DNA from 3 places in the Streptomyces sp. NPDC088706 genome. Region 2 is predicted to be linked to each of the others. Evidence: riboswitches for the same ligand, from Rfam matches in the RefSeq annotation. Region 2 holds a riboswitch; each other region holds the start of a gene.
The links. A riboswitch is a leader RNA that binds a small molecule or an ion and turns the genes downstream of it on or off. The one in region 2 is predicted to bind cobalamin.
Positions count from the first base shown of each region.

Region 1: it holds a riboswitch for cobalamin, as region 2 does, so the genes downstream of both, metE (5-methyltetrahydropteroyltriglutamate--homocysteine S-methyltransferase) here and ACIQAK_RS02530 (prenyltransferase/squalene oxidase repeat-containing protein) in region 2, are expected to answer to the same signal.
Region 3: it holds a riboswitch for cobalamin, as region 2 does, so the genes downstream of both, ACIQAK_RS00290 (cobalamin biosynthesis protein) here and ACIQAK_RS02530 (prenyltransferase/squalene oxidase repeat-containing protein) in region 2, are expected to answer to the same signal.

Region 1 covers NZ_JBIVLW010000028.1:27,301-36,574, forward strand. The annotation lists gene ACIQAK_RS32320 (hypothetical protein) at 1-133, opposite strand, end outside; gene ACIQAK_RS32325 (FAD-dependent monooxygenase) at 532-1,737, opposite strand; gene ACIQAK_RS32330 (LuxR C-terminal-related transcriptional regulator) at 2,213-3,007, opposite strand; cobalamin riboswitch at 3,405-3,620, shown strand; gene metE (5-methyltetrahydropteroyltriglutamate--homocysteine S-methyltransferase) at 3,780-6,104, shown strand; gene ACIQAK_RS32340 (aminotransferase class V-fold PLP-dependent enzyme) at 6,429-7,931, shown strand; gene ACIQAK_RS32345 (SidA/IucD/PvdA family monooxygenase) at 7,969-9,274, shown strand, end outside.
Region 2 covers NZ_JBIVLW010000001.1:544,435-555,071, reverse strand. The annotation lists gene ACIQAK_RS02565 (bifunctional glycosyltransferase 87/phosphatase PAP2 family protein) at 1-322, shown strand, start outside; gene ACIQAK_RS02560 (cytochrome P450) at 295-1,548, opposite strand; gene ACIQAK_RS02555 (steroid 3-ketoacyl-CoA thiolase) at 1,866-3,044, shown strand; gene ACIQAK_RS02550 (ECF transporter S component) at 3,079-3,963, opposite strand; gene ACIQAK_RS02545 (ATP-binding cassette domain-containing protein) at 3,978-5,690, opposite strand; gene ACIQAK_RS02540 (energy-coupling factor transporter transmembrane protein EcfT) at 5,687-6,865, opposite strand; gene ACIQAK_RS02535 (SCO2322 family protein) at 6,862-7,632, opposite strand; gene ACIQAK_RS02530 (prenyltransferase/squalene oxidase repeat-containing protein) at 7,629-8,894, opposite strand; cobalamin riboswitch at 9,052-9,187, opposite strand; partial or broken gene ACIQAK_RS02525 (MBL fold metallo-hydrolase) at 9,422-10,468, opposite strand.
Region 3 covers NZ_JBIVLW010000001.1:44,556-55,192, reverse strand. The annotation lists gene ACIQAK_RS00295 (cobyric acid synthase) at 1-574, opposite strand, end outside; gene ACIQAK_RS00290 (cobalamin biosynthesis protein) at 615-1,580, opposite strand; cobalamin riboswitch at 1,687-1,888, opposite strand; gene ACIQAK_RS00285 (hypothetical protein) at 1,990-2,220, opposite strand; gene ACIQAK_RS00280 (inorganic phosphate transporter) at 2,233-3,489, opposite strand; gene ACIQAK_RS00275 (class II aldolase/adducin family protein) at 3,766-4,425, shown strand; gene ACIQAK_RS00270 (alpha/beta fold hydrolase) at 4,559-5,686, shown strand; gene ACIQAK_RS00265 (hypothetical protein) at 5,872-7,197, shown strand; gene ACIQAK_RS00260 (VOC family protein) at 7,344-7,757, opposite strand; gene ACIQAK_RS00255 (neutral zinc metallopeptidase) at 7,868-8,758, opposite strand; gene ACIQAK_RS00250 (ABC-F family ATP-binding cassette domain-containing protein) at 8,964-10,562, shown strand.

The sequences.
Region 1 (9,274 bases), on a different contig from region 2:
TCAGGTCGTTCCCCCGCACCAGATAGTCGTGCACGCGCCCGTCCGCGGGCCGCTCGACCGCTCGGTACAAGGTGCCGTTCACGGTGATCGTCCAGTCGTCGCCGTCCTGGGCCCACCCGACTGTCTTCTTCATATCGCGCTTCCCTCACTCGTCGCCGCCGCCGGTCGGCGGCCGGGTATTGGCAAGAAGAACGGCCTGTGACGCTCGGTGGTTCCGGCTCGCCTACGCCATTCGGTTACATCTGGGTCACCATGCCCGCACGAATTGACCGGAAGTCAGCGAAGGGGCGAAGAACGGCGGAACAGGGTGCGGTGAGGGGATGAGCGCCGCCTGCCCGGGGCCGGATCTTGCCAGGATGCCGATCCGGTCCCGGGCAGTGATGCAGGAGCGCCCGCTCCGCGCCCCTGTGCTGACCATTCGGCACCGGGGGCCGGTCCGGATTGGTCCGGGGGGCGCTCCGCGTCCTCTGTCACCCGTTCGGGTCGATGGCAGTTCCCGCCGTCGCCCCGACGGCCGCGCGCCGCACGTGGTCAGACGCGCAGGTGCGCGTAGTCGGGGAGTTCGATCGCATCCGCGGGAGGTGTGAACAGCTTGCCGGTCATCTGTCGTACGGGACCGGTGGTCGCCAGCCGGAGGGCGCCGTGCAGTGCGGCGATGCCGGCCCGGGTACGGGGGTTGGCCAGTCGTGGTGCTCCCGGAGGGAGGGCCTGCGCCTTGGCCACGTAGGGGCGCATGATCCGCTCGTACCCGGCGAACGCGTCACGGTGGTGGACGTGTGCGGCGAGCTCTCCGGCGAGCACGTAGGCGCCGGTGAGGGCAAGGCTGGTCCCCATGCCGCTGATGGGCGAAGCGCAGTACGCCGCGTCACCGAGCAGGGCCGCGCGTCCCCGCGACCACGTGGCGGAGTGGACCTGGCCGACATGCTCGAAGTAGAAGTCGCGGGTCCGGCGCAGCTCCTCGACGACGCGGGGAGCGAGCCATCCGGCGTCGGCGAACACATGGGCCAGCAGGTCTCGCTGGGACGCGTCGTCGAGGTCCTCGTAGCCGCGGGGAGGGCTGAGGAAGGACAGCGTCGCGCGGATCGTGCCGTGGCGGTCGGGGCGCAGGTTCACGGCTCGCCCACCGGGGGCCGAGTACCAGCGCCACCAGTCCGTGTCCTCGGTCTCGCGGGGGATGGTGAAGTAGGCCGTGTAGAGCCCCTTGGAGGTGATCTTCGCGGCGTCGCCCACGATGAGCGGCCGGGTCGACGAACGCATGCCGTCGGCGGCGATGACGAGGTCGAAGTCCTCTCGGCCGCCGCCGGCGAAGGTCACCTCTACGCGGTCGCCGTCGTCGCGCAGCCCTGCGATGGAATCGCCGAAGCGGTATTCCGCGTCCTCTCGGGTGTGTTCGACCAGGAGGCGGGCGAGATCGCCGCGCAGGATCTCCAGTTGCGCGGTCCAGCCGTCGCTGTCCGCGGTCCCGGCGGGGAACTGGGCGCGTGTCCTGCCGTCCGCTCCGACGAAGCACGTGCCCAGCTCGCCGGTGTCGGCCGCGGCGATGGCGCTCTCGATCCCCATCATGCGGGTGACTTCGCGTCCCGCGCCCCGCACGTCGATGTTCTGCCCGGCGGTCCGCACCGCTCCCGCGCGCTCCACGACGACCGGCTGCCAGCCGTAACGGGCGAGCCAGTACGCCAGGGCGGGACCGGCAATGCTGGCGCCGCTGATGAGCACACGTTTCGGGCCGTTCTCCACAGGTGTCTCTCCTTGATCCGATGGTTGCGACAGACGCCATGAGACGCCGGGATCTCCCCGCCCTCGGACCGGCGCGGGGGTCAGCGGCCCTGAGCGCCCGTGGCCTCCTGCGCGTCCTCGACCGCTCCCGGAGCGCGTCCCGCAGGGGGCCCCACCGGCGTACGGGGTGCAGGACCACGTTCCGCCCGAAGAGCGTCTGTCCGTGCCGATCGCCCCTGCGCCATCTCGACGAACCACCAGGTCCCCGCCAGTACGAACGCCCACGGCAGCGTGTTGGTCACAGCCGCCGCCCAGGGCATCCCTCCGTGCACTCGCTCCAAGCCTGTCATCACGGCCCAGGCGGTCAGCAGTACGTACGTCACCCTCAGCCGCCGATGCTTGAACATACGCCTCCGGCTACCCAGGGCGATGCCGATCACGCCACGAAACGCCTACCGGCAGCGCCGGACCCCGGCACCGACCCGAGGTGGACCGGTCAGGGTCCGCAGCCCGTAACGGCCAGCAGACCCGCCTCCTGAGCCCGCAGCACGGCGCTGAGCCGGTCCGCCGCACCCAGTTTCCGGTAGACGGCGTGCAGGTGCTTGTGCACGGTACGCGGCGAGATGCCCAGGCGCCGGGCCAGGGAGTCGGCGGACAGGCCGGTGGCGAGCAGGTGCAGGACGTTCAGCTCACAAGCGGTCAGCGGCACCGTCAGGGACCGGTTGGCCCGCCGCCGGCGGTCCGTGCCCGAACCATCCCGCAGGGCGGCCAGGAGGGAGCGGTGGGCCGCCGCCGCCCTGAGCAACGGCTGCACCCGTGCGGCGTAGCGCAGGTCGTGCGGAGAGAAGTCCCGGCCCGACCGGTGCACCAGGAACCCGCTGACGTACGGGCCCGGCCCCGGGAACGGGATGCCGAGCATGTGCCGTGTGCCGAACGCCCGGCGCAGGGCGTCGGCCGCCGCGCTGTGCTGCCAGACCCGTGCCCCCGTGATACGGGCGGCGCTCTGCGGCGCCCAGTCGTCGCCGGACCCGTACCGGCCGGCGAAGGGGTACCCCTCGCGGATATGGCGCTGGACCACTTCGCCGGGACGGCGCTCCTGCTGCCCGGGCCGGGGCGTCCAGAGGGCGACCGTGCCCCGCTCACGCGTCCAGGGCTCCTCCTTGGACACGACCAGTGCTCCGTCGAGCGCCGTGAGCAGTTCCTCGGTGAGCAACGGCCAGATGTGGTCGGGGTCCTGGGTGTCCATCACCCCGACGGCCAGATCCAGCATCCGTGCGTGCCGATCCCGCATGACAGCTTCTCCCGAAAGCGCCCGTGGACAGTGCCTGTCCACGGTAACCCGGTGCTGTCCATACGTATTTCTCCCCATGGCCGGGCAGCCCGGTCCGCGCCACCATCGGTCCACGGCGTCGTGTCGCCGTCGCGGTGCCGCGGTACGCGCCGGTGCGCCCGTCGCCGCCGGCTGTCCCGGCGTCGTCGCGCCCACCGCGACGGCCGTCGAGCACCACCGGGTGCGACGCACTGCTTCACCGTGCTCAACGGGGTCGAGCACGGCGAGCAGGAGCCGGCGGTCCGCTCGCGTACCTGCTTCACGGGGCAGGACGCGGGCGACCGGGCCGGCGTCCCTCCCGCGTCTCACATCACCGTCCGAAGGGTGAACAACGGTGTGCGCCCGGCGGTCGCCCCCCTAGGCTGACCGGGCAGCTGGTTCGCCCTGTCCGCCAGGCGGGGTGTCGTAAGAGGGAACCCGGTGGGAATCCGGGACTGCCCCGCAGCGGTGAGTGGGAACGACCGCCGTCATACGCACTGGGCCCGGCCGGGTCTGGGAAGCGACGGCCAGTAGGTGTCTACCCCGGCAGGCGTGCCCGCGAGTCCGAAGACCTGCCCGTTGCCCGCACGCGACCGTTCGCGTGCGGAGTTCCCGGTGACCTCGTGGGCGGGTCGGCGTACCTTCGGGTGGACGGACACGGTCGACGTGTCGCGTCTGCGCCCGATGTGTCACCCCTTCGCGTCCGCGTCCCGACCCGGGATCAGCTGGAGACACGCTCGCGAAGGAGAGTCACGTGACAGCGAAGCCCGCAGCCGCGGCAGCACGGGCCACCGTGTACGGCTACCCCCGCCAGGGGCGCAACCGTGAACTGAAGAAGGCCGTCGAGGGCTACTGGAAGGGCCGCGTCGACGCGGACACCCTCCGCCGGACCGCCGCCGACCTGCGCCGGGGAACCTGGCAGCAGCTCGCCGAGGCCCAAGTCCACGAGGTGCCGACCGGTGATTTCTCGTACTACGACCACGTCCTGGACACCAGTGTCATGGTCGGTGCTGTCCCCGAACGGCACCGCGAGGCGGTCCGTACCGACGCTCTCGACAGCTACTTCGCCATGGCCCGGGGTACGCAGGACGTCGCGCCGCTGGAGATGACCAAGTGGTTCGACACCAACTACCACTACCTGGTGCCCGAGCTGGGCCCGGACACGCAGTTCACCGCCGACTCCACCAAGCAGGTCGCCGAACTCGCGGAAGCCCTCGCGCAGGGCCACGCCCCGCGCCCGGTCCTCGTCGGTCCCGTCACCTACCTCCTGCTCGCCAAGGCGGCCCCCGGAGTGGCCGCCGGCTTCGAGCCGCTGACCCTGCTGGACCGGCTGCTGCCGGTGTACGCCGAGGTCCTCGCCGACCTCCGGGCCGCGGGCGCCGCCTGGGTACAGCTGGACGAGCCCGCCCTCGTCCAGGACCGTACCCCGGCCGAGCTGAACGCCGCCGCCCGCGCCTACCGCGAGCTCGGCGGCCTCACCGACCGCTCCAAGCTGCTGGTCGCCTCCTACTTCGGGCGGCTCGGCGAGGCACTGCCGGTGCTCGCCAAGTCGCCGGTCGAAGGTCTGGCGCTGGACTTCACCGAGTCCGGCGCGGGCAACCTCGCCGACCTCGCGGCTGCGGGCGGACTGCCCGGCAAGCGGCTGGTCGCGGGCGTCGTCAACGGCCGCAACGTCTGGATCAACGACTACGAGAAGTCCCTCGCCACCCTCGGCACGCTCCTCGGCCTCGCCGACCACGTCGACGTCTCCGCCTCGTCCTCCCTGTTGCACGTCCCGCTGGACGCCCGGGCCGAGCAGGACATCGACCCGCAGATCGCGCGCTGGCTCGCCTTCGCCCGGCAGAAGACCGAGGAGATCGTCGTCCTGGCGCGCGGCCTGTCCGCCGGCACCGACGCGATCACCGCCGAACTGGCCGCCAACCGGGCCGACCTGGCCTCCCGCGCCGACGCCGTCATCACCCGCGACCCGGCCGTCCGGGCCCGTACGGCGGCGATCACCGACGCCGACGGCCGCCGCTCCCAGCCGTACGCCGGACGCGCCGCCGCCCAGCGCGCCCACCTCGGGCTGCCGCTGCTGCCGACCACCACGATCGGCTCGTTCCCGCAGACCACCGAACTGCGCACCGCGCGTGCGGACCTGCGGGCCGGACGGATCGACGAGGCCGGGTACGAGGAGCGCATCAAGGACGAGATCCGCGAGGTCCTGTCCTTCCAGGAGGAGGCCGGACTCGACGTCCTGGTCCATGGTGAGCCCGAACGCAACGACATGGTGCAGTACTTCGCCGAGCAGCTCACCGGCTACCTCGCCACCCAGCACGGCTGGGTCCAGTCCTACGGCACCCGCTACGTCCGGCCGCCGGTCCTGGCCGGTGACATCTCGCGGCCCGAGCCGATGACGGTGCGCTGGACGGCGTACGCGCAGTCGCTGACCGAGCGCCCCGTCAAGGGCATGCTCACCGGCCCGGTCACCATGCTCGCCTGGTCCTTCGTCCGCGACGACCAGCCGCTCGGCGAGACCGCGCGCCAGGTGGCGCTCGCCCTGCGCGACGAGGTGAACGACTTGGAGGCGAACGGTACTTCGGTGATCCAGGTCGACGAGCCCGCACTGCGTGAGACGCTGCCGCTGCGGGCCGAGGAGCACGCCGCGTATCTGGAGTGGGCGACGGAGTCCTTCCGGCTCGCCACCACGGGGGTGCGGCCGGACACCCAGATCCACACCCACATGTGCTACGCGGAGTTCGGCGACATCGTCCAGGCCATCGACGACCTCGACGCCGACGTCATCAGCCTGGAGGCCGCCCGCTCCCACATGCAGGTCGCCCGCGAACTGGCCGCCCACGGCTACCCCCGCGAGGCCGGGCCCGGTGTCTATGACATCCACTCCCCGCGCATCCCGAGCACCGAGGAAACAGTGGCCTTGCTGCGCAAGGGACTTGAGGCCATCCCGGCGGCACGCCTGTGGGTGAACCCCGACTGCGGCCTGAAGACCCGGGGGTGGCCCGAGACCCGGACCTCCCTGGAGAACCTGGTCGCCGCCGCACGGCAGATCCGCGCGGAGCTGCCCACCGAAGCGGCATGATCCCACCCGGTGCGGGAGCGGCCGCCACCGCTCCCGCACCCGGGGCTCCCCGTCGCCGTACCCGTGACGGCTCGGCTCCGACTGCGTTCGACGGGACGGCAGTTCGGGCGCTCACCGATCGGTCCGGGCAGGTGGAGGGCGTTCCCCCGCACAGCCGGAGTTAGGTTAGCCTAACCAGCGAATCCCGGTGGTGGATCTTTCCATGACCGGTGTCGCCCCGCGCACGGGTGTTGCCATGACCTGCCGCGCACCCCGACCGAAGGGCTCCGCCATGCCGCGCTCCCCGGGCCTGCTGTCCGCCGAACTTCCCCTGGAGCGTGCGGGGTGAGCGCCGGTACGGGGGATCTCCTCGCGGGCGGTGCGCACGGACCGGGCCGCCTGCGCGCCCTGACCGAAGTCGTCCTGGACACCCTGGAGACCGCCGCCCGGGCCCGGGGCGGACCGCTGCCCGCCGGAGGACCGGACGCGGTGGCCCGGCGGACCGGCGCCCTCTGCGCACCGGTGCTGCCCGAGGAGGGCATCGGCGCCGAGGCCGCGCTCGCGGACCTGGTGCGTGCGGTCGCCGAGGGAGCCGCCGACCCGGCCGACCCCGCGTGCGTCGCCCATCTGCACTGCCCGCCGCTCGCCGTGGCGGTCGCGGCGGAGCTGGCGGGGGCGGCCCTCAACCCGTCCATGGACTCCTGGGACCAGGCGCCGGCCGCCGGGGTGATCGAGGAGCTGACCACGGCCGCCCTGGCCCGGCTCGTCCACCCGGACGCCCCCGCACCGGACGCCCTCATCACCAGCGGCGGCACCGAGTCCAACCTGGTCGCCCTGCTGCTCGCCCGGGAACGGGCGGCGCCCGGCCCTCTGCGTGTGGTGACCGGGGCCAACGCCCACCACAGCGTGCACCGCGCCGCCTGGATGCTCGGCCTCCCCGCCCCCACCGTCGTCGCCTGCCACGACGGCCGCATCGACCCCGCCGCCCTCGACCGCACCCTGGCCGGCCTCGACGGCGGCCCGGTCCTGGTCGTCGCCACCGCCGGGACCACCGACGAGGGGCGCATCGACCCGCTCCCCGAGATCGCCCGGATCGCGGAACGGTACGACGCCGAACTCCACGTCGACGCGGCGTACGGCGGGCCCCTGTTGTTCAGCGAGCGCCTGGCGCCCCGGCTGGCGGGACTCGATCGCGCCGTCTCCGTGACGTTCGACCTGCACAAGCTCGGCTGGCAGCCGGTCGCCGCCGGGGTGCTGGCCGTCGCGGACACCGGCCTGCTCGCACCGCTGTCCCTGCGCACCGACTACCTCAACGCCGACGACGACACCGAGGCCGGGCTCCCCGACCTGCTCGGCCGCTCGATCCGCACCACCCGGCGCCCCGACGCCCTGAAGATCGCGGTCACCTTCCGGGCGCTGGGACGCCGTGGACTGAGCGAACTGGTGGAGCACTGCGTAACTACGGCGGAGGAGTTCGCCCGCGCCCTCGACGCGCGGCCCGCACTGCGCCGCCGGCCCGGTGAGATCGGGATCAGCACCGTGCTGTTCCGGCCGGTGGTGGCCGACGCGCTGGAACCGGAGGCCGGGGACGCCGTCGTCGCCGAGGTCCGCCGCACGCTGCTGATGGACGGACGGGCCGTCCTCGGGCGAGCGGTGGCCGAGGACGGCGACGGGCGGCGCCGGCTCTGGCTCAAGGCCACGCTGCTGCACCCGGCCGCCGCGACGGCCGGCCTCCTGCCGCTGCTGGACCTCGTGACGGCGGCGGCACAGCGGGCGGCGGCCGAAGGGGGCGGCGGAGGCGATGGCGGCGATACCGGCGCCCCGGCGGCGGAAAGGCTGTCGCCATGACGTTGCCGATGCGCACGAACACCGTTGGAGGAACCCGATGACATCCGGACCGCGAACCCCGCCCCTCGATCTGCTGGGGGTGGGCGCAGGGCCCTTCAACCTCTCGCTCGCCGCACTCGCCGACGGCGTGCCCGGCCTGCGCAGCGCCTTCCACGAACAGCGCGCCGCCTTCCACTGGCACCCCGGGCTGCTCATCGAGGGCGCCACCCTCCAAGTCCCCTTTCTGGCGGATCTGGTGAGCCTGGTCGAGCCCACCAGCCCTTGGTGCTACCTCAATTACCTCAAGACCCGGCGCAGGCTCTTCCCGTTCTACTTCGCCGAGCGCTTCCACATCCACCGCACCGAGTTCGACAACTACCTGCGCTGGGTGAGCACCGAACTGCCCTCCACCCACTTCGGCCACCGTGTCGACGCGATCGCCTGGGACGCGGGAGCGGGTGCGTTCGCCGTCGACTTCACCCGGCTCGGCCCGGACGGCGAGGCTCTCGGCCCGGACGGCGAGGCTCTCGGCGGCGGGCTCACCCACGCCCGTAACCTCGCCCTCGGCGTCGGCACCGCGCCCCACATACCCGAGCCGCTGCGGGACCTGGCGGCGGACCCCGAGCCCCTCGTCCTGCACTCCGCCGACTACCTCACCCAGCGGGACCGGCTGCTCGCCGCCCGGCACATCACCGTCGTCGGCTCCGGGCAGTCGGGCGCCGAAGTCCTGCTGGACCTGCTGCGGTCGAGGCCCGAAGGCGCGGAAGGGCTCACCTGGCTCGCCCGTACCCCGGCCTTCGCACCCATGGAGTACAGCAAGATCGGCCTGGAACAGTTCACCCCGGACTACACGCGCTACTTCCACGGGCTCCCGCAGGCCACCCGGGACCGGCTGCTGCCCAGCCAGTGGCAGCTCTACAAGGGGGTCAGCGGGGACACCCTCGGGGACATCCACGACGAGCTGTACCGGCGCAGCCTCGGCGGCCAGTGGCCCGACGTCACCCTCACCCCCGGCATCGAGGTCACCGGTGCCTCCGTCACGGGGCGCGGCCGCATCGAACTGACCGTGGAACACGGCCAGCAGGAGGCCCGGGGCGGGCTGACGACGGACGCGGTGGTCCTCGCCACCGGGTACCGGGAGCGCCCCGTCGACGGGCTGCTCGCCGCGCTGGACCCGTACATCGTCCGCGACGACGCCGGCCGCCCCCAGGTCGACGAGGCCCAACGGCTGGTCCTGGCAACGGAGATCGACGGATCGGTCTTCGTGCAGAACGCGGAGCGGCACACCCACGGGGTCGGCGCCCCCGATCTGGGCCTGGCCGCCTGGCGTTCCGCCGTCATCATCAACGCGCTGACGGGCAAGG
Region 2 (10,637 bases):
GGCGATGCCCTCGCTGCACTTCGGCTGGTCGCTGTGGTGCGGGGTGGTCATCGTGATGCTGGCCCCCAAGCTGTGGATGAAGGCGCTCGGCCTGCTCCACCCGCTCTTCACCATCGCGGCGATCGTGGCGACCGCCAACCACTGGGTGCTGGACGCGGCCGGCGGCGCGCTGGTCGTCTCGCTGGGCTTCGGGCTGACGTATCTGCTGTCGGGCCCGCGGAAGCTGGTGACCCAGGAGGAGCGGCCGGCGGGGTTCAGGCTGCCGGAGCAGGGAGCCGCCCGGGAGGCCCGGCGTCAGGAATCGGAGAACGCGCTCACCTGAAGCTGCTTGATCCCGTTCAGCCAGGCCGAGCGCAGCCGCCGCGGGTCTTCGAGGAGCCGCAGACCGGGCAGCACGTCGGCGATCGCGTCGAAGATCAGGTCGATCTCCATGACCGCCAGCGACTTGCCGAGGCAGAAGTGCGGGCCGCCGCCCCCGAAGCCGAGGTGCGGGTTGGGGTCGCGGGTGATGTCGAAGGCCTCCGGGGCGTCGAAGACCTCGGGGTCGTTGTTGGCGGAGGAGTAGAACAGGCCGACCCGCTCGCCCTTCCTGATCCGCTGACCGCCCAGCTCCACGTCCTGGGTGGCGGTCCGCTGGAAGGAGACCACCGGGGTCGCCCAGCGCACGATCTCCTCGGCGGTCGTCCTCGGGCGCTCCCGCTTGTAGAGCTCCCACTGCTCGGGGTGGGTGAGGAAGGCGTGCATGCCGTGGCTGATCGCGTTACGGGTGGTCTCGTTGCCGGCCACCGCGAGCAGGATCACGAAGAACCCGAACTCGTCGGAGGTCAGGTTCCCCTCGCCCTCCGCCGCCACGAGTCGGCTCACGATGTCCTGGGCCGGGCACTCCTCGCGGGCCGCCGCCAGGTTCATCGAGTACGCCACGATCTCCATCGCCGCCTCGGCGCCGACATCCTCGGTGATCGCGTACTCGGGGTCGTCGTACGCGGCCATCTTGTTGGACCAGTCGAAGATCTTCGACCGGTCCTCCTGCGGTACGCCGATGAGTTCGGCGATCGCCTGGAGCGGCAGCTCCACCGCGATGTCGGTGACGAAGTCGAAGGACCCGTCCGGGCCGGCCGCCGCGTGCGCGGTCTCCACGATGGAGCGGGCCCTCGCCCGCAGCGCCTGCTCCAGCGAGCGCACCGCGCGCGGGGTGAAGCCGCGCTGGACGATCTGGCGGACCCGGGTGTGTTCCGGCGGGTCCATGTTGAGCATGATGAGCTTCTGGACCTCGATCTGGTCGCGGCTGATCGTCTCGTTGAAGCGGATGACCGCGGTGTTGGTGTTCGAGGAGAACAACTCGGGATGCGTGGAAACGTCCTTGACGTCCGCGTGTCGGGTGACGGCCCAGTACCCCGCGTCGCCGAAGCCGGAGATGTTGGCGGGCTGGGCGCACCACCACACCGGCGCGGTCTGCCGCATCAGGGCGAACTCCGGGTGCGGGACGCGGGCCTGGAGGAGGTCGGGGTCGGTGAAGTCGAACCCGTCGGGCAGATGGGGGCAGCGCATGGGTACCTCTCCACTCCGGATCTTGCGGCGAACCGTCGGACAGCCGCGACTCTCTGACGCTCCATCAGAAGGTGCCCGCAAGGTAGTAACGAGTTCTACAAGTCGCAAGGGCCCTGGCCGGATCTGTTCCCCGCCGCCGTCCCGCCCAGTCGGCACCCCCGAAGCAGGGGCGCGCGCAAGGGGTGTACGCGGTCGGTGCGCGCCCCTTGCGCAGTCGGTGCCGCTTCCCGAGACTGCTTGCAGAACTAGAACGCGTACTAGTTCCTTCCGTGGGCGCCGGGACGCCCCCGACGGAAGCGCGAGGAGAGGACGAGCTCATGGCCGCGGAACCCGTCATCGTCGAAGCCGTACGCACCCCGATCGGCAAGCGTGGAGGCGCGCTCGCCAATCTGCACCCGGCCTACCTGCTGGGCGAGACCTACCGTGAACTACTCGGCCGCACCGGCATCCAGGCCGACTGCGTCGAACAGATCGTCGGCGGCACCGTCACGCACGCCGGTGAGCAGTCCATGAACCCGGCCCGCAACGCCTGGCTGGCCGTGGGCCTGCCCTACGAGACCGCCGCGACCACCGTGGACTGTCAGTGCGGTTCCTCGCAGCAGGCGTCGCACATGGTCGCCAACATGGTCGCCGCCGGAGTCATCGACGTGGGCATCAGCTGCGGCGTCGAGGCGATGTCGCGGGTGCCGCTGGGCAGCGGCTCCAAACACGGTCCTGGCAAACCCTGGCCCGACGAATGGAACATCGACCTGCCCAACCAGTTCGAGGCCGCCGAGCGCATCGCCCGTAAACGCGGCCTGACCCGCGCGAGGGTCGACGCGCTCGGCCTCCGCTCGCAGCAGCGCGCGGCCGAGGCCTGGGCCGAGGAACGCTTCAAGCGCGAGACGTACGCCGTCCAGGTCCCCACCACCGAGGAGGAGCAGGCGGCCGGCCAGGGCATGTGGCGCCTCGTCGACCGGGACGAGGGGCTGCGGGACACCTCGATGGAGGCGCTCGCCGGGCTGAAGGCGGTCATGCCGAGCGCGGTCCACACCGCCGGCAACTCCTCCCAGATATCCGACGGGGCCGCCGCCATCCTGTGGTCCTCGAAGCGGATGGCCCGCGCCCTCAAGCTCAGGCCCCGGGCCCGGATCGTGGCCCAGGCCCTGGTCGGCTCCGACCCGCACTTCCACCTGGACGGGCCCGTAGACGCCACCCGGGCGGTGCTCGGCAAGGCGGGCATGTCGCTGAAGGACATCGACCTGGTCGAGATCAACGAGGCGTTCGCTTCGGTCGTGCTCAGCTGGGCCCAGGAGTTCGAGGCGGACCTCGACGGCCTGGAGAAGGTCAACGTCAACGGTGGTGCGATCGCCCTCGGCCACCCGGTCGGTGCGACGGGCGCCCGCCTGATCACCACGGCCCTGCACGAACTGGAACGCCGCGACAAGGAGTTCGCGCTCATCACGATGTGCGCGGGCGGGGCGCTGGCCACGGGGACGATCATCCAGCGGCTGTAGCGGCCCCCCGGTCCTCAGGAGCCCAGGGCGCCGTTCACCCCTCGGGCTTCTCAGGCTTCTCGGGTCCCTTGAACTTCTCGGGTCCCTCGAGCTTCTCGGGCTTCTCGGGTCCCTCGGGCTCCCCGAACACGGCGCGCGCGTCGAACGCGGCCCGCCGGGTCGCCCGGCGCAGCGCCTTCAGCAGGGTCGGGCCGACCGTGAGGGTCAGCACGACGGTGAGCACCGCCCGGCCCAGGTCCCAGCCGAGCGAGGTCGCCGCGCAGTAGGCCAGGAAGCGCACCAGGTTCTCGTGCAGCGGGTCGCCCGCCACGAACGAGATGCCCGAGCCCAGGCCGGTGATGAGCGTCCAGCCGTACAGATTCATCACCGTGCCGTACGCGAACGCCGCCACGGCCCCGTAGACGGCGAGCATCGCCGGCTCCGCCCGGCCGCGCAGCCGGTCCGGGCCCGGCAGCAGACCCGCGCCCATCGTGAACCAGGCCATCGACAGCATCTGGAACGGCATCCACGGCCCCACCCCGCCCGTCAGCAGGGCGGAGGCGAACATCGTCACCGAGCCGAGCACGAAGCCGAAGCCGGGGCCCAGCACCCGCCCGCTCAGCACCATCAGGAAGAACATCGGCTCCAGGCCCGCCGTGCCCGCCCCCAGCGGGCGCAGCGCCGCCCCGACCGCCGCCAGCACACCGAGCATGGCGACGGCCTTGGCGTCCATGCCGGACTCCGAGATCGTCGCCACCGCCACCGCGACCAGCAGCGGCAGCAGCGCGGCGAACAGCCACGGCGCGTCCTGGGCGTGCGCGAGCCCGGACCCGGCACCGGCCAGCAGCGGCCACCCGAAGGCGACCACCCCGACCGCGCTGACCAGCACCAGCGCGGCGACCGACTTCGGCCCGAGCCGCACGGGCCGAGGAGCCCGCATCCTCTGCGTACCGCTCACGCGCCCGCCTCCAGCGCGCCGCGCACCTGGGAGACGGTCAGCCACTCCTGCGGGGCCAGGATCTTCGCCGTCTGCGGGGCGAAGGCGGGGGAGGAGACCACCACCCGGCCGGTCGGGCCGTCCGCGACGACCTCCCCGTCGGCGAGGATCACCACCCGGTGGGCCAGCTCCGCCGCCAGCTCCACATCGTGCGTCGCCAGGACGATCGCATGGCCCTGGGCCGCCAGCGACCGCAGTACGCCGACGAGCCGGCCCTTCGCCGCGTAGTCCAGGCCCCGGGTCGGCTCGTCCAGCAGCAACAGCGGCGGGCGGGCCGTGAGCACCAGGGCGAGGGCCAGCGCGAGCCGCTGCCCCTCGGAGAGGTCGCGGGGGTGCGTGCCGTCCCCGACGCCCGGGAGCAGTTCGGAGACCAGGGACCGGCAGTTGCCCTGCGCCGCGCCCGCGTCCCGGTCGGCGGCGGCGCACTCGGCGGCCACCGTGTCCGCGTACAGCAGATCGCGCGGCTCCTGCGGGACGAGGCCGACCCGGCGGATCATGGCGCGCGGACCGGTACGGGCCGGGGCCAGGCCGCCGACGCGTACGGAGCCCGAGGTGGGCTCGGCCATGCCGACGAGGGCGCCGAGCAGCGTGGACTTGCCGGCCCCGTTGCGGCCCATCAGCGCCACCGTCTCACCGGGGGCCACGGTGAGCGTGACCCGCCGCAGCGCCTCGATCCGGCCGCGCCGCACGCCCAGGTTCTCGACCCGGGTGACGGGGTCGGCGGCGGGGGCGGGCGCTTCGGCGGCCCGCGTACGGCCCAGCAGCCGGGCGATCCTCCCGGGACGGGGGCCGGGGGACACGGGCGGTGTGACACAAGGGCTCACAGCAGGCTCCGGCGGTGCGGGCTTCTCCACCGACGCCAGCCGGGCCCGCAGGTCGCCCGCCCCGCGCCGGGCGTCGCGTACCGAGAGCGGCAGCGGGTCCCAGCCCGCCAGCAGCCCCAGCTCGGCCACCGGCGGCCGGACCGGCGACACCTTCATGATCTCGGCGGGCGGCCCCATCACGGGGGCGGTGCCCGGTGCGGGCAGCAGGACGACCTGGTCCGCGTACTGCACCACCCGCTCCAGCCGGTGCTCGGCCATCAGCACGGTCGTCCCGAGGTCGTGCACCAGCCTTTGCAGCACGGCCAGGACCTCCTCGGCCGCCGCCGGGTCCAGCGCGGACGTCGGCTCGTCGAGGACCAGCACCTTGGGGTGCGGGGTGAGCACCGAGCCGATCGCCACCCGCTGCTGCTGGCCGCCCGACAGCGTGGCGATCGGCCGGTCACGCAGCTCGGCCAGGCCCAGCAGGTCGAGCGTCTCCTCCACCCGGCGGCGCATCACGTCCGGCGCCAGCCCCAACGACTCCATGCCGTAGGCGAGTTCGTCCTCGACCGTGTCCGTGACGAAGTGGGCCAGTGGGTCCTGCCCCACCGTGCCGACGAGATCCGCCAGTTCACGCGGTTTGTGGGTGCGGGTATCGCGCCCGTCCACCGTGACCCGCCCCGACAGCACCCCGCCGGTGAAGTGCGGCACCAGCCCCGAGACCGTACCGAGCAACGTCGACTTGCCGACCCCCGACGGCCCGACGAGCAGCACCAACTCCCCTTCCGGGACCACCAGATCGAGGCCGGACAGGGTGGGCCGGTCCGTCCCGTCGTAGCGCACGGAGACCTGCTCGAACCTGATCACGCCTGCTCCTTGGTGCGATGGGTCTGGTTGTCGGCGCCTCGGCCGTCCCGGGCTGTCGGTGGCACGGGGGCGACCAGCGCGGGAAGCAGCCCGACCAGCACGGCCGCCGTCGCCCACAGCGGCAGCACCGGCGCGGTCAGCGGTACGACACCGGGGTGCAGCGCCTCCGGATCGGCGGAACCCGCCCAGATCATCGCGGCGGCCACCACCGCACCCGACCCCGCCACCAGCCAGGCCCGTACCCCCCACCGGTCCGGGCGGTAGCGGGTACGTACCGAACGCCGGCCGCCGAGCCGCAGCCCCGCCATCGCCGCGACGAGTCCCGCCAGCAGAACCGGCAGCCCGTACCGGGCCCCCTGGGCGGCCAGCAGCCCGTACGTGCCCGCACACACCCCGAGCAGCCCGCCGAGCGTGAGGATGTTCGTGGTGTGGCGGACGGCGGGCGGCACCTGTGCGGTACGCCCGTACCCGCGCGCGTCCATCGAGGCGGCCACCGCCACCGACCGCTCCAACGCCCCCTCCAGCACCGGCAGTCCGATCTGCGCGACGGCCCTGACGCCACCGGTCGGGCGGCCCCGCAGCCGCCGCGCGGTACGCAGCCGCACCACGTCGGCCACCATGTTCGGGGCGAACGTCATCGCCACGACGACGGCGACCCCGGCCTCGTACAGCGCACCCGGCAGCGACTTCAGCAGCCGTGCCGGGTTGGCCAGCGAGTTCGCCGCGCCGACGCAGATCAGCAGGGCGGCCAGCTTCATCCCGTCGTACAGGGAGAAGACCAGCTGCTCCGCCGTGACCCGGCCACCGATCCGGACCCCCTGCGCCCAGTCGGGCAGGGGCACTTCGGGGAGCGTCAGCACGGTGTGCGAGCCCGGGATCTGCGAGCCGAGGAAGACGGAGAAGACCAGCCGCAGCGCCACGACGAAGAGCCCGAGCTTGATGAACGCCCCGTACGAACGGGCCCACGGCGCGTCCGTGCGCCGGGCCGCCACCACGTACCCGGCCACGCCGACCAGCAGGCCGAGCAGCAGCGGGTTGGTGGTCCGGGAGGCGGCGGTGGCCAGCCCCAGCGCCCACAGCCACCACGCCCCGGCGGGCAGCGCGTTGGAGCGGGCAGCCTCGGGCGCGCGCAGGGCACGCCGGAGCAGCCGGGCCGTCCCCGAGGCGGGCGTCATCGGCGCCGGCGGGCCTGGAACACGGCGGCGATGCCCAGCAGCAGGACGGCCCCGACGCCGACGAGGAGACCGGCGGAGGGACCGCTGCCGCTCCCGTCGTCCGGTGCGGGGGCCGAGGCGGACGGCTGCTCGCTGCCGCCCTTCCTGCCGCCGTCAGCGTCGCCGTCGCTGTTGCTGTCGGCGTCACCGTCGCCGTTACCATCAGCGTCGCGGTCACCATCAGCGTCGCCGTCGCCGGAGACCCGCTCGCCGCAGCCCGCCCGCGGATAGCCGGAGATCGCGCAGATCATCGCGCTGCTGTCGTACCGCAGCGGCTTGGCCACCGCGGCGAGCGCCTCGGCGCTGCTGGCGTCCGGCGCGACCTGCGCGCAGGCGGTGCGCGGGGCGGGCGGCTTCTCCCCGTCCGGGGCGTCCGCCGCCGTACCGGGGTCGATCACCAGGGCGACCCGCTTCGCCCCGTCCTTCGCCGGGGTACCCGCGCAGACCGCCCCGAAGTCGGGGGCGCGGCGCGGCTGGTCGGCGTCGGCGGAGTCCTCGCTGACGGAGAACCTGAAGCCCAGGACCGTACCGTCGTCGGGGCGCAGGAGGGAGGGGCCCTGGGTGGCGTACGTCCAGTTCTTGCCGCTGCCCTCCCAGAAGGACCAGTAGCGGTACCCGGCGGCCTCGGCGCCGCCCGCCCCGAGGAGGACCGCCGGGACGGCGAGCAGCGCGGCGAGCAGCGCGCCGACGGGCGACAGGAGTCGCTGCCGGGCTCCCGCACCCGTCACGGCTGCTGCTTCTTCCGGCGCATGCTGAGCAGGAAGCCGATGCCCGCGCCGAGCACGAGACCGATACCGATCAGCCACCCGAGGCCCAGCCCGCCGTCGTCGCTGCTGGTGCCGCTGGAGGGCTGCGGACCGGTCGGGGTCGGGGAGGGGAGCGCGGTCGCGGCGGGGGAGGGGCCGGTCGCGTTGAGCTGCTTGACGAGGTCGACCCCGCCGAAGCTGCGGGCATCCGCACCGGTCGCGTGCGCGGCGAGGATCAGCTGCGCGGTGGCGGCCGGGCCGCCCTGCTTCGCCCAGCCCGTGGCGTTCTTCCGCAGCCAGGCGACCGACGCCTCGGCCTTGTCCTTGTGCCCGGAGGCGGCGAGGGCGACGACCGCGTCCGCCGTGTTGCCGTAGTCGGGCTGCGGCTCGGTGTCCTCGGCGCCCGGCATCGGGGCCTGCTCCAGATACGGCGACTTCTTCAACGTGTCCGCGAGGAAGAAGGAGCCGTTCTGGGCGCTCTGCTCGGGGCTGAGGTCGTCACCCTTCGCGCAGGCGGGGTCCTTGACCGCGTTGGACGTACCGGACGCGATGCCCTTGCCCATCAGACCGAGCACCGAGGCCGCGGTGGCGTCCAGGTTGGCGGTCAGCTCACCCTTCTTGCCCGGCTGGTAGGCGAACGCGCCGCCGTCCTTGTCCCCGCAGGGGATGGCCAGCGCCTGGAGCGCGGTGTACGGGGTGCTGCCGTCGGCGGTGGTGACCTCGCTGACCGGGACGCCGGTCCGGGCCAGCGCGCCGATCACGATGGACGTGGAGTTCGCGTCGCTCGGGCCGCCGGGGTTGTAGCCCCAGCCGCCGTCCGCGTTCTGCACCGACTTCAGCCAGTCCGAGCCGTTGTTCGCGGCGTCGCGGTGCTGGTTGATCTCGACGAGGGCCTGCACGGCTACGGCGGTGGCGTTGGTGTCCATCACCGTCGACGCGTCACAGGGCTTGGCGGCGTCCCGGTACGAGGTGAACGCGCCGCTGCCGCACTGCTGCCCCACCAGCCAGTCCACGGCCTGCGTGGACGGCGTGACGTACTCGATCTTCTGCGCGAGGAAGGCCAGCGACTGCCGCCACACCCCGTCGTACGTGGGGTCCGTGGTCCCGTAGAGGCCGGGCGGCAGCTCGGCCGACGGGGACGGGCTCGGTGCGGCGACCGCGACGGGTGCGGCCGCGAAGGGTGCGGCCGCGCCCAGAAGAACGGCGGTGGTCGCAAGCGCGGCTGCGCTGCGGCGTACGGTCATGGCGGGCTGTGCCTCTCCTGCGGGGGCCGGCTTCCCCGGGCGCACGAGGGCACCGGGCTCCGGCCCCGTATACCTCGACGGTGCCGGCCACCGGGGTTCCGGTGACCCTGGCCACCGGGTTCCCGGTGGCCCTGGGGCCCGTGGTCACACTGCCCCTGGCCGCTCACGCTCCACGGACAGGACGTTCCGGCTGCCGTCGGGCGACGGTTCACGGCTGGGGTTCAGCGCCGGGTTCGCACCGGCTTCCCCCTGTACGGGCATGATGACGACCTGCCCACTCTACCGGGCCGTAAGGTCCCGCCCCGGGGCGGCGGACCGCTCGCGTCGTCGCCGGGTACCGGGCCGGGGAGGGCCTTCACACCGCGAGGCGGGGCGGGGCGGCCCAGGACGGCTCACCCCGTTCGCCATGCACGGCAGGGCCGGCCGGGCGGGAGGCTCACACCGCTGACGCCGTACGGGGCAGGGGGGCAGGACGCTCAGGGCGGCTCAGGGCGGCTTCACGGCGGCTCGGGGCGGCCCAGGGCGGCTCACACCGCGATGTACGTCACCGGGGCGCTGCCGGTCACCGCCTCCGCGCGCCCGAGCTTCACCAGCCGGCGCAGATGGGACTCGGCCTCCGACACGGCGATGGACCGCGAACCGTGCGGGATCTGCTCCCAGGGCCGGTTCCACGCCATCCGCTCGGCCAGCTGCCAGGGGGTCAGCGGCGTGGCGAGGAGGGCGAGCAGCCCGGTCAGCCGGTCCTCGTGGTGGTCCAACAGCTCCCGTACGTGCCCGCCCGCACCGGTGAAGGCGTGCTGGTGCGCGGGCAGCACCTCGGCCACCCCGAGCCGCCCGATCCGCTCCAGCGAGGCGAGGTAGTCCCCGAGGGGATCGGTGACGGCGGTGTCGTCGGGGTCCTCGTACAACCCGATGTGCGGGCTGATCCCGGGCAGCAGGTGGTCCCCGGGGAACAGCCGCCCGTGCCCGGGCAGGTTCGCCGGATGCCGCTCCTCCAGATGGAGGCAGACATGGCCCGGCGTGTGGCCCGGGGTCCAGACGGCACGCAGCCGTCGCCCGGCGAGGTCGAGCAGCTCGCCGGGCACGATCTCGCGGTCCGGCAGAGCGGCGCGCAGCCCGGGCAGGGTCCGCGGACGGCCGCTGCCGCGGGCGGCGAGCAGCGGGGCGAGGTGCTCGTCGGGCGCGCCGACGGCGGCGAGCTTGCGGGCGAGACAGTCGATTCAGGTGCCGGGTTCGGCGTCCCGGGTGCGCCGGACGATCGCGGTGTCCGCCTCGTGCATGGCGATCCAGGCCCCGGACGCCTCGCGGACCTGGCCGGAAAGCCCGTGGTGGTCGGGGTGGTGGTGGGTGATGACGACGCCGTGGACGTCGGTGACGGCGGTGCCGAGGGCGGTGAGCCCGGCCACGAGCGTGTCCCAGGAGGCCGGGTCGTCCCAGCCGGTGTCGATGAGGACCGGACCCCGGCCGGTGTCGAGAAGGTGCACCAGGGTGTGGCCGAGCGGGTTGTCCGGGATGGGGACCTTGATGCTGTGGACGCCTCCGCCGTGGTCGGTCACCTGCGTCACCTGCGTCATGGGCTTCCCCTCTCTGCTCGGCGGCGTGCGCTGAGCCCACTGTAACGAGAACCCGTTCCAGTGGTAGCCCCGGGTCTACCACTTTCTAGTCCCCCAGGTACGGTCCGCGCCGTGGACTCCTGGAACAGGAACTGGTATCAGTTCTGACGAGCAGTCAGCCAGATGTGGG
Region 3 (10,637 bases), 500 kb from region 2:
CGACCAGCGACTGGTCCTCCGCGCTCAGCAGCGCCGTGGTCCCGAAGAACGAGGCGAAGACCCCGCCCCGGTCGATGTCCCCGACCACCAGCACGGGGAAGCGGGCCGCCCGCGCGATCCCCATGTTCACGATGTCGGTCCGGCGGAGGTTGATCTCGGCCGGCGACCCGGCCCCTTCACAGATCACCGCGTCATAGGTCGACCGCAGCTGCTTCAGGCACTCCACGACCGTCCCGAGCAGCGCCTCCTGCCGGCCCCCGTGGTAGCCCCGGGCGCTCATCTCGCCGACCGGCTTCCCCATCAGGACGACCTGGCTGGAGCGGTCGCTGCCGGGCTTGAGCAGCACCGGGTTCATCAGCGCGGTCGGCTCCACCCGGGCCGCCTGCGCCTGCATCGCCTGGGCGCGCCCGATCTCCGCGCCCTCACGGGTCACGAAGGAGTTGAGGGACATGTTCTGCGCCTTGAACGGCGCGACCTTCACGCCCCGGCGCACCAGCCAGCGGCAGATGCCCGCCGTGACGACGCTCTTGCCCGCGTCCGAGGTCGTTCCCGCGACCAGCAGCCCACCGCTCATGCCCGCTCCCCGTCCCGTTCGGCGTTCCGTGCCGGACCGTTCATGACCGTCCCCGCCTCCGTCCCGCGACCAGGTGGCCCGCGACCGTCCGGCCCACCACGCACACGCCGAGGGCCAGCGCACCCACCCGGCGCGACAGCCGCACCGCGCGTTCGATGTCCGCGCTCCGCACCTCGCGCCCGGACCGCCCGTTCAGCACCGGCCGGTGCTCGACGCGCCCCGCGTACGCCAGCGTCCCGCCGAGCCGTACGCCGAGCGCTCCCGCGAACGCGGCCTCCACCGGTCCCGCGTTCGGGCTCGGATGGCGCCCCGAGTCCGCCTTCCAGGCGCGTACGGCCTCCCGGGGCCGCCCGCCGCCCACCACGGCCAGCGCGGCCGTCAGCCGGGCACCGGGCCACCCCGCGAGATCGTCCAGGCGCGCCGAGGCCCAGCCGTAGCGGCGGTAGCGGGGCGACCTGTGACCGACCATCGCGTCGAGCGTGTTCACGGCCCGGAACCCGACGAGTCCCGGCACGCCGCCGATCGCCCCCCACACCAGCGCGCCGACGACGGCGTCCGAGGTGTTCTCGGCGACCGACTCCACGACGGCACGGGCGATCTGCGGCCCGTCCAGGCAGTGCGGATCGCGCCCGCACAGGTGCGGCAGCCGCTCCCGGGCCACCTCCAGGTCCCCGGCGGCCAGCGCGCCCCCGATGGCGCGGGCCTCCCGGCCCAGCGACGTACCCCCGACGACCGACCAGGTGGTGGCGGCGGTCAGCGCGACGGCGAGCCCGGGGCGGCCCCGTACGGCGCGGGCGGCCAGCGCGGCGGCCCCCACGGCGCCTCCGGCGCAGAGCAGGGTGTGCAGCGCGCCCCGGGCCCGGTCGTCACGCCACAGCAGCGACTCCACCCGCGCGGCGGCCCGGCCGAAACCGGCGACGGGGTGACCCCGCCGAGGGTCGCCGAGAGCCGCGTCGGCGATCAGCCCGGCGGTGGCGCCGTACGCGAAGACGCGATCGACACGCACGGGTCAGGCCGTCGTGGATCGGGAGGTTCCGGTGTGCGGGGGCAACGGATGCGGCGCTCGGCGGCCAGGCATGGCGTTAAGTCCTTAACTCAGGGTCCGCGCCCTGGTTCGACGTGACCGGCGACGAGAGTCTCCTGGCTTCCGGATCCGCAGTTCCCCCGGCCTTCCAGCCCGTGTGGTGAGGGCCGTGACATCCGGTGTGGGGGAGTGCTCCCCGGTGACAGTGGCGGGACCGCGCCGGATTCGCACCGGCTTCCTCTTCTGTCGCCGTGAATGGCTCCGGCAGTCCACCACGCTGCGAGAACAACCGTCAACTTGCTGTTGACCTGCGGGGGGCCGGTGTGCGCAGACGCACATCGGGCCGGACACACGGTGGTGTGTCCGGCCCGGGGGAGTGCGCTGGGGCGCGTCAGGCGACGATCAGATAGATCCCGTACGCGACCGCCGCCACGCAGGCCGCGAAGCAGGCGTACGCGCTGGTGCGCGCCAGCACGGCCGAACCGCCGACGGCGCCGCCGGCGGCCGGGGCCGACAGCTTGGAGAGGGCGACGATGCCCAGGGTGAAGACGCCGACCAGTGCGACGGTGACCACGAGACTGACACCGAAGACGGAGGCGAGAGCTGCCCAGTCGATTTTCATACGGATCTGTCCTTACACCGTGGCCGAGGGCCGCGCCGTGTCGTCCGGCGCTGCGGCCGGAGCCGGGATGGTGGTCATGAGGTCGGGGTGGGAGCCGATGGGCGGCGGCTGGACCGCGGCGATGGCCGTGGTGACGATGCCCTGGGGCTCGTCGCTGTCCGTGTCGTTGACGTTGGTGTGGTCGACCGGCTGGCGGCGCGAGGCCAGCCAGATGGCGAAGGAGCCACCGACCAGCAGGATCGCGGTGACGGTGATGCCCCACGGGCCCTGCTTGGTGAGGAACTCGGCACCCGCGCCGACCAGACCCGCGGCCGGGAGCGTCAGGCCCCAGGCGACGAACATCCGGGTGGCGGTGGACCAGCGGACCACCCCGCCCTTGCGGCCGAGGCCCGCGCCCATCACGGCACCCGAGCAGGACTGGGTGGTGGAGAGCGAGAAGCCGAGGTGCGAGGAGGCCAGGATGACGGTCGCCGCGCTGGTCTGGGCGGCGAAGCCCTGCGGCGGCTTCAGGTCGGTGAGGCCCTTGCCCATGGTGCGGATGATGCGCCAGCCACCGAGGTAGGTGCCGAGCGCGATGGCCACACCGGCGGAGACGATGACCCACATCGGCGGGTTGGAGCCGGGGGCCAGGACGCCGCCGGTGACCAGGGCCAGGGTGATGATGCCCATCGTCTTCTGGGCGTCGTTGGTGCCGTGGGCGAGCGAGACGAGACCGGCCGAGGCGATCTGTCCGGCCCGGTAGCCCTTGGCCGTCGACTTGAGCTGGTTCTCGTCGGTGACGTTCCGGTTGATCCGGTACGTCAGCTTCGTGGCCAGCATCGCGGCGAGACCGGCGACCAGCGGGGCGGCGATCGCGGGGAGCAGCACCTTGGTGACGACGGTGCCCCCGTTGATCGAGGACCAGCCGGCCGACATGACGGCGGCGCCGATCAGACCGCCGAACAGGGCGTGGGAGGAGCTGGAGGGCAGGCCGACCAGCCAGGTCAGCAGATTCCACAGGATGGCGCCGACGAGCGCCGCGAAGATGACCTCGGTTCTGAGGCCGTTCTCGTTGACGATCCCGCCGGAGATCGTCTTGGCGACCTCCACCGACAGGAACGCGCCGATGAGGTTGAGAACGGCGGACATGGCCACCGCTGTCTTGGGCTTCAGTGCGCCGGTCGAGATGGTGGTGGCCATCGCGTTGGCGGTGTCGTGGAAACCGTTCGTGAAATCGAACACGAGAGCTGTTACGACCACAATCGCAAGCAGCAGCGTGATGTGTTCCATTTACCCAGGCAATCGTTCGACGTCAGTGGCACATGGACCGTAGGCAACCTGAGTGAACGGAAGATGAACTGAGCGGGGCGCTGTGGTGACCCCAACCGGCAGGTGGTGGTTCCGCTTGTGTGCGGCAGGGGCTGTGGGAGACCGGTGGGGCACCGGCTGGTCTGGTCTTTGCCCCTCATCGGTGAAGTTCTTGACCGGCGGTCCCGGGCCGGAAGAGATCCCCGTCACTCGGGTGATGGCGTTCCGGTTCCGTGCCTCCGGCCCTACGCTCGCCCCATGAGCGAGCAGCAGCCGGAATCCGTCGCCCGGGCCTGGCGGCAGGTGGTCGGCGCCGCCCGCCGCAGCGCCGCCGACGGGCTGGTCGTCGGCACCTCCGGCAATGTGTCGGCCCGCGTCGGAGACCTGGTCCTGGTGACCCCCAGCGGGGTGCCCTACGACCGGCTCGGACCGCGGGACGCGGTCGGGGTCGACCTGGCGGGGCGGCAGGTCCTCGGGGACCTCGGGCCGACCAGCGAACTCCCCCTCCACCTCGCGGTCTACCGGGAGACCGGCGCCGCCGCCGTGGTCCACACCCACGCGGTGCACGCCACCGCCGTCTCCACCCTCGTCACCGAGGTGCCCCTCGTGCACTACGCGGCCGCGATCCTCGGCGGCCCCGTCCGCACCGCCCCCTACGCCCGCTACGGCACCCCCGAACTGGCCGACGCCATGCTCACCGCCCTCCGCGACCGCACCGGCTGCCTGCTCGCCAACCACGGCACCGTCACCTACGGCTCCACCCTCGACCAGGCGTACGAGCGCACCGCCCAGCTGGAGTGGCTCTGCCGGCTCTGGCTCACCGCGAGCGCCCTGCCGGGGCGCAGCCCGGCCCTGCTCACCGAAGCCCAGCTGGCCGAGGTGGCCGACGCGCTCCAGGGGTACGGGCAGCCGGAGTGAGGGACCCGGGTCCGGGCCCCCGCCGGCCCGGCCGCACCGGACGGCCCCGCCCACCGGCACCGCCCGCCGGCCCGGCCGCACCGGACGGCCCCGCCCACTGGCACCGCGCCGCCCGCCCCACCACACTGGAGCGGTGCGCCCGGCAACTGCGACGGCAACGGCCGTCACCACCTTCCTCGGCGCCGGTGCGGCAGCGGTCGCGGCCGGCCGGTACGCCAGCGACGCCGCCCTCAAGGCGGCGCCAGGACGTCCCCTCCCCACCGACCGCAGACTCACCGTGCACGCCACGGCGATCGAGCGGATCACCCTGACCCGCTCCCTCACCGCGCTCCGCCCCGGTACGTACGGGATCGAGGGCCCCGGCGTGCACGCCGTGGTCGGCCCCGTCGTCGAGGGGGCCGAATCCACCGCCGACACCGTCGTCCGCCGACTGGAGCGGGTCACCCGCGGCCTGCTCGAACCCGGCATGAAGGTCCGCCTCACCCCCGAGCTGTACCGCGGCGACCCCGGCAGCGCCCTCGGCCTGGAGTACCGCGAGGTCGAGATCCCCGGCGAGCTCGGCGGACTGCCCGCCTGGTGGGTGCCCGGCGAGCGCGACACCTGGGCCATCACCGCCCACGGCCTGGGCACCACCCGGGAACACCCCATGAACGTGATGGACTTCCTGGCCGGCCGGCGGATCCCCGTGCTGGACATCGCCTACCGGGGCGACGCCGGAGCCCCCCGCCCCGCCGACGGCCTCGGCCACCTCGGCGCCTCCGAGTGGCGCGACCTGGACGCCGCCATCCGCTACGCCGTGCGCTACGGCGCCCGGAACGTGATCCTGTACGGCTGGTCCACCGGCGCCTCCATGGCCCTGCACGCAGCGGTCAACTCCCCGCTGCGCGACCGCGTCAGCGGCCTCGTCCTGGACTCCCCGGTCATGGACTGGCAGACCACCCTGCGCGCCCTGGCGGCCGCCCGAGGCGTCCCCGCCGCCCTGCTGCCGCTGGCCGTCCGCGCCGCCCAGGGCAGGACCGGGATGATCTCGGCCCCGCTCCTGGACACCTCCCTGCCCGACGCGCTGCCCACCCCGACACTGATCCTGCACGGCCCGGACGACACCATCGCCCCCTGGGGCCCGTCCCGGGAGCTCGCCGCCCGTCGCCCGGACCTGGTCAGCCTCCACACCGTGCGGCAGGCTCCGCATGCGTCGATGTGGAACGCCGATCCCGGCCGCTACGAGGAGACCCTCAGACGCTTCCTCACGCCCCTGATGTGAGGCGATGCGGCGATCGAGCCCTCCGGTCACCGCACCCCCGGTAACCCCGGGGGTGCCGGTGAAACGCCTTCCGTTTGGGCTTTCGGGCCGTCAGAGGCAAGACTGCTCCCGTGACGTCCCGTACCCCGCGCGACTCCAGGCTGCGACTTGTCCGCCCGCGACCCCTCGCCACCGCCCGCAGGGCGGTGTCCACCCGGCGCACCCGGCCGGCCCCCCGGCCCCCCGAGGGCACCCCACCCCGCACGGAACTGGCCCGCCAGGCCAGGGCGGTCCTCGCCGACGCCGTGCGCATCGCCCACTGGGCGGCCGGCGCCCCCGGCAGCGCCGCACCGCTCGCCACCCAGGCCCTCGAACGGGCCGCGACGGCCCTGGAGATCTCCCCGGCACAGGTGCGTGCGGGCTGGGACCGGGCCCGGCTGGCCGGCCTCATCGAGCTGCACGGCGACACCGCCCGCCCCGGTTGGCGGCTGCGGGCCTGGGACCGGGACGACTCGGCCGTGCTGCGCGGCTGGGTGGCGCTCTTCGACGCCTGGTCGCTCGTCCACGCCGCGCCCGAGGGCATCGAGGCCGGGGCGGTCGCCGAAGCCGTCGAGGCCGTGCCCCAGGTGCTCTCCCTCCTCCAGCTCTCCGCCGGCCCGGTCCCCGTACCCGCCCTCCTGGACCTCCTCGCCCAGCGCATCGCCGAACTCCAGGAGGAGCGCTGCGAGGTGCCGTACGGGACGGGCCGGGCGGCCGGTCCGAGCGCTCCGCCCGACAGACGCCCCGCACCCGCACCGGACCGGAGCGCCGACCTCGACGCCCTGCTGCTCGACTGGGCCCTGGAGGGCCTCGCCGCGGTCGGCGCGCTGACCCTCGGCAAAGGCCACGCCACCCTCACCCCGCTCGGCAACTGGGCGGTCTGGGTCAAGCTGGAACAGATCTGCGTCGCCGCCCAGAGCCCCGCCGGGAACATCGAGCAGTCCGCCGCCGACATGCTGCTCGGCTGCGCCCGGCTCACCCCGGGGCCGGCCCGCGACGAATACCGGGCCTGGCTCGCCGCCCGTACGGTCGGCAGTGCCGTCGCCGAACTGCTCGCCGTCGCCCGGGGCGAGGACGCGCTCCTGCGGGGGCTGGCCTTCGAGGCGCTGCGGGTCGTCGGCGCCCCCGCCGAGCCCGAGGTCCGCGCCGTGGTCACCAACCCGTCGCTACGGCCCTACGCGCTGCTCTGGCTCGCCGAGTACGAGGGAGTGGACCCGGACGACGCGCAGGAGATCCTCAGCCGCGAGGAGGCCACCTGGCTCTGGGTCGACACCGCCGCCGCCGTCGCCGACCACGGGGAGACCGGCCTGCTGGTGCGCCACCTCGACTCCGCCGTCCAGGGCACCGTCCCGGCCCTGCTCGACGAGGTCAGGGCCGTCGGCCACCCGCGCACCGTCCAGGTCCTGGTCGCCCTGGCCGCCGCCCACCCGGACCCGGCCCTGGCCAAGGCGGTCCGCCGGGCCGCGTTCCAGGTCCACACCGGCGGGGCCTGAGACCCGCGCCCGCCGGGATCCGCCGGGCCGCGTTCCAGCTCCACACCGCCGGGGTCCGAGATCCGCGCCCGCCGGGATCCGCCGGGCCGCGTTCCAGCTCCACACCGCCGGGGTCCGAGCCCCTCCGCCACCGGGGGCCCCGCCGCTCAGCCGGCGGACCCCGGCATATACGTCCCGAAGCTCCACACGTTGCCCTCGGCGTCCCGGGCCATGTAGTCCCGTGAGCCGTAGTCCTGGTCCGTCGGCTCCATCAGGATCTCCACGCCGAAATCCCGGGCCCGGGCGAAGTGCTCGTCCACCTCGTCCACCACCACGTACACCCCCGCCGGGCCCGCGCCCGCCATCGCCCGGGCGAACACACCCTCCCTGCCCCTGGAGCCGAGCATCACCCTGCCGTTGCCGCAGGACAGCTCGGCGTGCAGCACGCTGCCGTTCTCGCCCTCGTAGACCGCTTCCTCGGTGAAGCCGAAGCCGCGCGTCAACGTCGTGATCGCTGCCTTCGCGTCGTCGTACAGCACTGTCGGATAGATCGTCGGAACACCCTGTGCCACGCCCGCCATCACCCTCACCTCTCCTGATGTGATCTGCGTCTCAGTCTTCCACCGGGCACTGACAATGCCCTCCTGGAACGGGTCTCCGCAGGTCAGGGGTAGGTCACAGGCGGCCCGGCTCAGGCGAAGGTGTCGCACTGCCCCATGTCGCCGCTGCGGAACCCCGTGGAGAACCACTGCTGCCGCTGCGCGGACGAACCGTGCGTCCAGGACTCCGGGGTGACCCGGCCCTGGAACCGCTCCTGGATGCGGTCGTCCCCGACCGCCGCCGCCGCGTCCAGGCCGTCCCGGATGTCCGCCCGGGTCAGCTCCGTGATCAGCGGCCGGCCCGTCGACTCGTCCGGCGTCGTCGTCGCGTGGTGCGCCCAGACCCCGGCGTAGCAGTCGGCCTGCAGCTCCACCTTCACCGCGTTGCTGTCCGCCCCCTGCCGCCCGTCCTGCGACCGGCCCAGCGTGCCCATCTGGTTCTGCACGTGGTGGCCGTACTCGTGCGCCACGACGTATGCCTGGGCGAACGGACCGCCGCTGGAGCCGAACTTCGTCCGCAGCTCGTCGAAGAAGCCGAGGTCCAGATAGACCTTCCGGTCACCGGGGCAGTAGAACGGCCCCACCGCCGAGGTCGCCGCCCCGCAGGCGGTGCCGACCCGCTCGCTGAACAGGACCGTCGGGGCGGCCCCGTAGCCGCCGCCCCGGCGCTGGAACTCCTGGCGCCAGAAGTCCTGCACGCTGTTGACCACCGCCACCGTCCGGCAGTCGTCCCGGCTGTTGGCGTCCTGGCCCTTCAGACAGCTCTCCTGCACCCGCGCCGCCGACGAGGAGGTGGCCGCGGGGTCCGAACCGTCCGACGAGAGGCCGAGCTGATCGGGGCCCACGCCGAACAGCAGCCCCAGGATCAGGGCGATCACCCCCACGACACCGCCGCCCACGGTGGCCCGCCCGCCGGGAATCCGGCTGCCGCGCACATCCTGGACCTCGGACGTGTCCAGATCGGCGTCGTCGTCGAACTGCACGGTCGCACCTCCGTCATCCTCGGGCCGGGGGGCCGGGTGCCCGCCCTGCGCCGAGTATCGGACGGCTACCCCCGGCGGGCGCGCGGAAAAGCAGTTGCACACCGCCAGTAGAATGGGGGCCATGGCCATTCTCCTTGCGCATTAGCGGCGTCGAGAGACCTCCGCCCTCGTCCCTCCGCCGTCCATATTGCCCTGGAGTTTTTCCGTGATCACCGCTTCCGGCATCGAGCTGCGTGCCGGCGCCCGCATCCTCATCGAGTCCGCCTCCTTCCGTATCGCCAAGGGCGACCGCATCGGCCTGGTCGGCCGCAACGGGGCGGGCAAGACCACCCTCACCAAGTGCCTGGCGGGCGAGGGCACCCCGGCGGGCGGCACCATCACCCGCTCCGGCGAGGTCGGCTACCTCCCGCAGGACCCCCGCACCGGCGACCTCGACGTCCTGGCCCGGGACCGCATCCTCTCCGCCCGCGGTCTCGACGAGATCCTGCGCAAGATGCACGAGAACGAGGACCGGATGGCGAACGGCAAGGGCGCCACCCGGGAGAAGGCGATGAAGAAGTACGAGCGCCTGGAGACGGAGTTCCTCACCAAGGGCGGTTACGCCGCCGAGGCCGAGGCCGCCACCATCGCCGCCGCGCTCAACCTGCCCGACCGGGTGCTCGGTCAGCCCCTGCACACGCTCTCCGGCGGTCAGCGCCGCCGTGTCGAGCTGGCCCGGATCCTCTTCTCGGACGCCGACACCCTGCTCCTGGACGAGCCGACCAACCACCTGGACGCCGACTCGATCGTCTGGCTGCGCGACTACCTGAAGTCCTACCGCGGCGGCTTCGTCGTGATCTCCCACGACGTCGACCTCGTCGAGACCGTGGTCAACAAGGTCTTCTACCTCGACGCCAACCGCTCGCAGATCGACGTCTACAACATGGGCTGGAGGCTCTACCAGCAGCAGCGCGAAGCGGACGAGAAGCGCCGCAAGCGTGAGCGCCAGAACGCCGAGAAGAAGGCCGCGGCCCTCAACTCGCAGGCCGACAAGATGCGCGCCAAGGCCACCAAGACCGTCGCCGCCCAGAACATGGCCAAGCGGGCCGACCGGCTGCTGGCGGGCCTGGAGGCCGTCCGGGTCTCGGACAAGGTCGCCAAGCTCCGCTTCCCCGAGCCCTCACCCTGCGGCAAGACCCCTCTGATGGCGGAGGGACTGTCGAAGTCGTACGGATCGCTGGAGATCTTCACCGACGTCGACCTCGCCATCGACAAGGGCTCCCGCGTCGTCATCCTCGGACTCAACGGGGCCGGCAAGACCACACTGCTGCGCCTGCTCGGCGGCGCGGAGAAGCCCGACACCGGCCAGGTCATCGAGGGCCACGGCCTCAAGCTCGGCTACTACGCCCAGGAGCACGAGACCCTCGACCCCGAGCGCACCGTCCTGGAGAACATGCGCTCCGCCGCGCCCGACCTGGACCTGGTCGAGGTCCGCAAGACGCTGGGCTCGTTCCTCTTCTCCGGCGACGACGTCGACAAGCCGGCCGGGGTGCTCTCCGGCGGCGAGAAGACCCGGCTCGCGCTCGCCACCCTGGTCGTCTCCTCCGCCAACGTGCTCCTGCTCGACGAGCCGACGAACAACCTCGACCCCGCCAGCCGAGAGGAGATCCTCGGCGCACTGCGCACCTACAAGGGCGCCGTCGTCCTCGTCACCCACGACGAGGGCGCGGTCGAGGCGCTCCAGCCGGAGCGCATCATCCTGCTCCCGGACGGTGTCGAGGACCTCTGGGGTGCCGACTACCGGGACCTCGTCGCCCTCGCCTGATCCCCCTCCGGATAGATCATTCGGCCTACGCGTGATCCACCATCTGCGTGAGGACGTCTCGTACCCCGGTGCTGA